DNA from 2 places in the Pseudidiomarina sp. WS423 genome. Region 1 is predicted to be linked to the other one. Evidence: predicted binding sites of a transcription regulator. Region 1 holds the regulator's gene; the other holds the start of a gene.

Evidence for each region. The regulator MetJ, encoded in region 1, represses methionine synthesis genes. The targets are predictions, from matches to a motif close to TAGACGTCTAGACGTCTA.
Region 2: a site for MetJ is predicted at 1,588-1,605, ahead of msrA (peptide-methionine (S)-S-oxide reductase MsrA). Genes of this name have one in related genera too.

The regions. Positions count from the first base shown of each region.
Region 1 is NZ_JBOJLN010000007.1:62,413-65,835, forward strand. It holds gene metL (bifunctional aspartate kinase/homoserine dehydrogenase II) at 1-1,016, opposite strand, end outside; gene metJ (met regulon transcriptional regulator MetJ) at 1,339-1,671, shown strand; gene argH (argininosuccinate lyase) at 1,765-3,423, opposite strand, start outside.
Region 2 is NZ_JBOJLN010000003.1:168,121-171,543, reverse strand. It holds gene ACQ661_RS05095 (winged helix-turn-helix domain-containing protein) at 1-465, opposite strand, end outside; gene ACQ661_RS05090 (PepSY domain-containing protein) at 517-867, opposite strand; gene ACQ661_RS05085 (hypothetical protein) at 988-1,446, shown strand; gene msrA (peptide-methionine (S)-S-oxide reductase MsrA) at 1,651-2,184, shown strand; gene ACQ661_RS05075 (Ig-like domain-containing protein) at 2,283-3,423, opposite strand, start outside.

The DNA.
Region 1 (3,423 bases):
TTATCAATCAGCTGGGCATCGCTTAAATCAACTCTAAACAACACCACGTCGGCTAGCGACGTTAACACCTTGCCTTTAGCTTCGGTATCTTCGTATAAGCCGATACGAGTTTGCTGATTCTCTACCTTCAAACTAGAGCGTACCGCAATCACCATGCGTTCGCGGTTAACCGGCTGGAAGGTACGCGGGTGTAACACCGGGCTACCTAACCGTGCCAGTTCTTCAGCTTCTTGCCAATCTAGAATAGGTAGGCTCACCACCCGCTCTACTTTACGCGGATCCGCTGAGTACACCCCAGCCACATCCTTCCAGATAGTGACCTGCTTAGAATCTATTAAGCTACCAACGAGGGTGGCAGAATAGTCACTGCCGTTACGACCTAAAATTAAGGAACGCCCACTAGGGTCGGCACAAATAAAGCCGGTCACAATAAATCTTGTACCCGGGTGAGGTGCAATGCGGTTGAGCAAGCCAGCACGAGATACGGGCACCTGAATCAGTGGCTCGGGCGCATCTTCAGCTACCAAGAACGTACGGGCATCAATGTAATCGGCGGTGACCCCTTGCTGTTGCAATAGGGCTGCTAATAAACGGGCACTCCATAACTCGCCGTAGGACAGCAATTCAGGCTTATGGGTAATTACTTCTTGGTCGTTTAACCACCCGTACCAGCGCTTAAAATCTTGTTGCGATAGGTCTAGTACGCGTTGTTGGTGGTCACCGTTAAGCAACTCGTTGATCAGCCCTTGCTGATATTTTTCGAGTTGTTTCAGCAGCACTTCGGCAACGCCACGGTCATCAGCTTTGGCATCAATAATGGCAAGAATACGGTTGGTGGTATCGCCCGCAGCAGACACTACGACCAAATCGCTAGCACCGGCGTATTCGCTAACAATGCGAGCGACGCGACGATAACAGTAGGCATCGGCCAAACTGCTGCCACCAAATTTGTGAACCTGAACTTGCTCGGCCACGGTTTGAATTTGCTCGGGGGTAACTTTAACCTCAACCGTCATGATGCGTGTGCGTTCTCCTGTGTGCAGCGGTCTGCTGATAATGAATGAACAATAATTATAGGGGGTAGCCCCCATTCAATAAAGCGCGCGATGCATAAAGTTGGTGACCTTAGCATGTGCTTACGTGAGTTTTACTGTGCAAGATTAAAACGAACAGATAAAGAAGTATAGACCGCTATACGTATAAAGTTGACTGATTTAATATCCACAGTACAATTCACCACAAGCTTTAAGGTTTTTAACTTTTTATTTTGCTGAGTTTGCTGACTGTCATTAGCAGTTGCAGTCAGCCCAGCCAATGAACAGGGTGTATAGGTGCGGTATGGAATGGGATGGTGAGTATATTTACCCGTATGTGGAACACGGTAGAAAGAGCGAGCACGTAAAAAAAATTACGGTGTCTATTCCTACCAAGGTACTCAAGGTGCTAACCGATGAGCGAACTCGTCGTCAGGTCAAGAACTTACGTCATGCCACCAACAGTGAGCTACTGTGCGAAGCTTTTTTGCATGCTTTCACTGGGCAACCGCTGCCTACCGATGATGATTTACGCAAAGATAATCCACATAAAATTCCTGCCGAAGTGCGGGCTGAATTAGAACGGCGTAACCTACCTATTCCGGAAGTAGAAGATCTGTACGACGACGAAGATTAACGAGGGTTAATTTGTAGCACAGCGACCAAGCAATAACCCGTGGCAGCAGCACTACTTCTACTACGGGTCACTTGCAGGGGCGGTTAAGTCTGGTTATTTCAATAAATACTCAAGCGCGGTCTCGTCACAGTTCTCTTTACGAGGACAGATGTCGCAGTCCTTCATCACTTTTTCTGGTAACGCATCTTTCACCGTCAGCTTAAAGTTCAACTTGCCAAAGAACTCAGGTACACGGGTTAGCACTATGGTCCGTTTAATCCCAAGCTCACGTGCCTTCCAGAGTAACCAAGCGACCAATTCTGCTCCCAGCCCCTTACCTTGCGCTTGTGGAAATAATCCTAAGCTACGAATTTCGGCCAAGCCAGTGGTGTAGACGTAAAGTGCTGCGCAGCCTACCACTTCATCATTCATTTCTGCTACGGCAAAGCTCTGAATCGCTTGCAATACATCCGCTTTGTCACGAGGTAAGTTTTCACCTTGCTCAGCCCAGTAGGCGATCAATTCACAAATCTTGTCGGCGTCTGCTAAACGAGCTTGGCGCACATGTTTACTTGCCGCTTCGGCCGCATGTAACCAGTCTTCGGCGTGCTTGATAGCTAGTTTAACGGCGCTTGGGCCGGTGCCACCCAGAGCCTGCCGCTTATGCAAACCGTATTGGCTATCAAGAACCTGATAGACATCGGCTTGCAACTGCGGACACACTTGTTGCATGGCGGCTAAATCGAGCTGCTCGAGTGCTACGCCAGCTTGCTGAGCCAAGAGCACTAAGCTACCGGTAAGGTGATGAGCATCCCGAAACGGAATCCCTTGCGCCACCATGTAATCAGCCAATTCAGTCGCATTGCTGTAGCCCAACAAAGCTTGCTGGGCGGCATGGTCTTGATTCACCGATAACTCAGGTAAGGCGAACGCGAGCATGGCCAGACAATGCTGATAGGTCTGTAGGGCATCAAACAGGCCTTCTTTATCTTCTTGCATGTCTTTGTTGTAGGCTAATGGCAAGCCTTTTAAGGTGATGAACAACGCTTGTAAATGGCCCAGAACTCGCCCTGTTTTGCCCCTTAACAACTCAAACAAATCTGGGTTCTTCTTCTGTGGCATTAACGATGAGCCGCTGCTGATACGGTCGCTCATGGCAAAGCAGCCACTTTCGCCAGAACAATAGAAGATGACATCTTCGGCCAGACGCGATAAATGCATCATCCCGGTGCTAGCGATATGCAGCAAATCTAGGGCGAAATCTCGGTCCGACACACCATCTAAGCTATTTTCGCATGCTTGACGAAAGCCAAGCTCGTGCGCCAACGCCTGCCGATCGATGGCGGCAGTTGTTCCTGCTAAGGCACCACTACCGAGCGGGCAGACATCCATCCGTTTGCCGGCATCGCGTAGCCGGCTAACATCGCGTTGTAGCATCTGTACGTAGGCCATAGCCCAGTGCCCAGCTACTATCGGCTGGGCCCGTTGCAAGTGGGTGTAGCCCGGCAATAAGCTGGTTTGATAGCGTTTAGCAAATTCGAGCAAAGCCTGCACAGCGGCTAAGTTTTCGCGAATGAGTTGCTGGGTAAACTGTTTACACAACAAGCGTAAATCAGTCGCCACTAAATCATTTCTGCTACGGCCGGTGTGAAGCTTCTTCGCAGTATCGCCAATCCGCTTGATCAGCTCGCCTTCCACCCAGCTATGAATGTCTTCAGCCTGGCTTTGCAAGGGCAACTGAGGATCAACCGTTACCGCCTGCGCTAATTCCGC
Region 2 (3,423 bases), on a different contig from region 1:
GGTTTCTTGTGCGGTAAGCTTAACCGGCATGCCCTGTTTGCTGAGCTGATTGGTGAGGGTGTCGAAGACCACCTCGCCGACGGTTAAATGCGGGTGGGCTTGGCCGTAACTGCGGCGGATAAGCGCCTTAACGCGCATTAATAATTCAGCCACCGCAAAAGGTTTTACCAAGTAGTCATCAGCGCCAGCATTAAAACCGCTAGCCTTATCAGCCCACGTGCCGCGCGCGGTTAAAATAAGCGTGACGATACCAATGCCTGCTTGACGCCAGCGCTGCAACCAATCGCTGCCTTGGCCGTCGGGGAGGCCCAAATCTAAGATCAGCAAATCAAACACTTCGGTGCTTAACAAATAGTCAGCCGCGGCGCCGGTACCGGCATGGTCGACGTTATAGCCGGCCTCGGTCAGCACCTTGGTGAGGTTTTGCGCCAATTTGATATCGTCTTCAACAATCAAAATTTTCATGCAAGTTACTCATAACCGATGGTTCCGAGCCCATCATTCATGGCCGATAACTCATGGCTGTTTGCTCATGGCTTTTAACTGACGCCCTTCTACGCTCATTAGCTCGCCGGTACGGGCGGCAAATTCAAACTCGGCCCGTTGCCCTTGGGGGCCGATCATCTCTATTTCGTAGACGAGCATACCATCATCGTCTTCTAATTCTATCTCCACAATTTCGCCGTAATAGCGCTCGCGTAAATACGCCAAGATCACTTCTAACGACACCACCTCGCCCGCTTGCACTTGTTGGTACAAACGTTGCTGTTGCTTGTTGTCGGACCAGACGCCGGCGGGCGCAGCCAGAGCCGCTTGCAGGCCCCAACTAAGACTGGTGACAAAGATGAGATAAGATAACTTGTTCATGGTGTTAAGCTTACCCGAAAAACGGTTCACGAACATGAACCAAACATGAACGAGTGGTTCATACTAGGCTCATTGATAGGCTGATAAGATAGCTGCAACATCAACAAAGGAGTACCGACTATGTCAAACAAAAGCTTGGTAGTAAGTTTAGCAGCCGTATTACTAATGGGCACAACTGCCGTAGTTGCAGCTAACTCAGCGGTTACCGCCAACAGCCAAATGGAGCAGTTGCAAGCGCTTAAGAATTACGGCTATACCCATGTTAATGAGCTGGAGTGGGATGATCATCGCCCGCAACTGGAAGTGGAAGGTTGGCTAGCCGATAACTGGTTTGCCGAAGTGACGTTTCAGGGCGCAGGGGCCGCAGCTGAAGTGAAGCACGAGCGCAAAGAAAGCAAGATCGTACAGCCGTGGGGCCTGACCTTGACACAAGTTGAACAAGTGATGCAACAGGCGAATAGTCAAGGCATGGCGGTGTTTGAAGAGATCTCAATTGATGATAGCGGTCGTATTGAGATTGAAGGTGACAACGCCAACGGTCGTGAACTAGAGCTGCGTTTTCATATCCGCGAGCTGTAACTAACGCCCCCCCTCTGCAACGATAACAGCAACGATAACAAACGGGTGGCCACGTGCGTGTGGTCGCTCGTTTTTGTTGCAGTGGCTTGATCAGAGGCTTTACAAACTATGGCTGCAGGCGTAAAGTAACACCATCCAATACAGGCATCTAGACGTCTATTCGCAGGATGTCTTTTCGTTCTTTTGCGACGGAGTTTACAAGTTATGACGCAACAAATTACGTTAGGCGGCGGTTGTTTTTGGTGCCTTGAAGGCGCCTTCAAGCAAGTACGTGGGGTATTAAAAGTGCAATCGGGTTATGCCGGCGGCCATAAAGCCGAACCTACCTACGAAGAAGTCTGCAAGGGCGATACCGGCCACGCTGAGGTGGTGCAAATCACTTTTGAGCCGACCTCGCTAAGCGTGCGCGAGATTTTTGAGATCTTTTTTGCACTGCATGACCCCACTCAGGTCAACCGTCAAGGTAACGATATTGGCAGCCAGTATCGCACCTCGATTTTCTATCAAACCGATGAGCAGCAGCGTTTGGCGCAAGAAATCATTACGGAAATGGAGCGCGAGCAAACCTGGGATGCGCCTATTGTGACCACCGTTGAGCCACTGGAAAAATTCTGGTCGGCCGAAGAATATCACGACAACTACGTGGAGCGTAATCCTGAAAATGCCTACTGCCAAGCAGTGGTACATCCTAAGTTGGCGAAGTTTAAGCGGACTTTTGCTGAGAAACTTGACGGCTAATATTTGCGGTTAATATTTGCAGTTAATAAAAAAGGGCTTATCCGATGGGTAAGCCCTTTTTGCTTTCCAACCTATCTTCCTAGTTGTTTTCCAAGCCTTTATTTCTCAGTTACTTCAGCAAACGGCTTGGTTAAGCGCAACGGGTCTGGCGTCCAGCTTGAGCTGCGCTGATAGGCTGCGGTTGGCACATCAATCAAGCTAGCTGCATCAACCGGTACCGGCTCTTCACCGGTTTCGCTGGCTTTGTAATAAGTCATTCCACCTGCCATAAAGTACATTTTGCCTGGCTCAACGTAAATATTGTAAGGACCAGTACCGTACGGGAACTTGCTACTCGATAGCAGCGCCATCACACCATTATCGTAGCTCGCCACAAATCGACGGAAGCTACCACCACATTGGTCTTGATAGCAGCTCTTACCAACTAAAATACTATTGCCATCAACATCTTCCCAGTTCCCAGATGGTAAGCTACGTGGCTCGATGCTAGCCGAGAGGCAGTCGTCCCACATATCACCACCCGGTGCGACTTCATCACAATCAATATCGACGATATAATAGTTACCATCGCTGCTGTATCGATAGCCACCACCACCAATACGAGCGGTTAATGGCGTTAACTTACCCTCGCCATTAACGCCATCCCAGATGGTCTTATCGGCAATCACGTTGGCGGTATCCAAGCTGTGATCGATATTAGGCATATTGTTTGTATTCCAATTCTCGCCGCCGTTTTTAAGATGACGCTTGGTAAGCACAATTTGCGCATGCTCTTGGTCGTCTAACAGATACAAATCTTCAGCGTAGTAATTCATGTTCGGATCGTTATAGGTGAGCGTTAACTTCGTTTTGTCTGGGCTTAACTCGTAGCTACCACCTTCGATCACGTCGCGATCAAAAGTACCGCTAAATTCAGACGTGGGGTAAAAACTATAAGCCATGCGGGTAAAGTAATACACATCGTCGGGCAAACCATCAAACGTCAAGTTATTGTAAGCGTAAAACTCACCGTAGTAGGCATATTCCGTTGGCGCTGATAGATCAAACGTGAGATCTTTAATCAAACTTTCAGCTCGCGTGTAGGTGTTGGTGTATGCACTCCCTTCGGGTGATACCGCAGGTAGTTCTAATTGCTCACCTTCGTATTCAAACGGAATAGGTGCCAACTCGAGTTCATACGATTCATAGATAGTCAGACTCGCACCCACCACACTTAACGGCATCGCTTCTAGATAACTA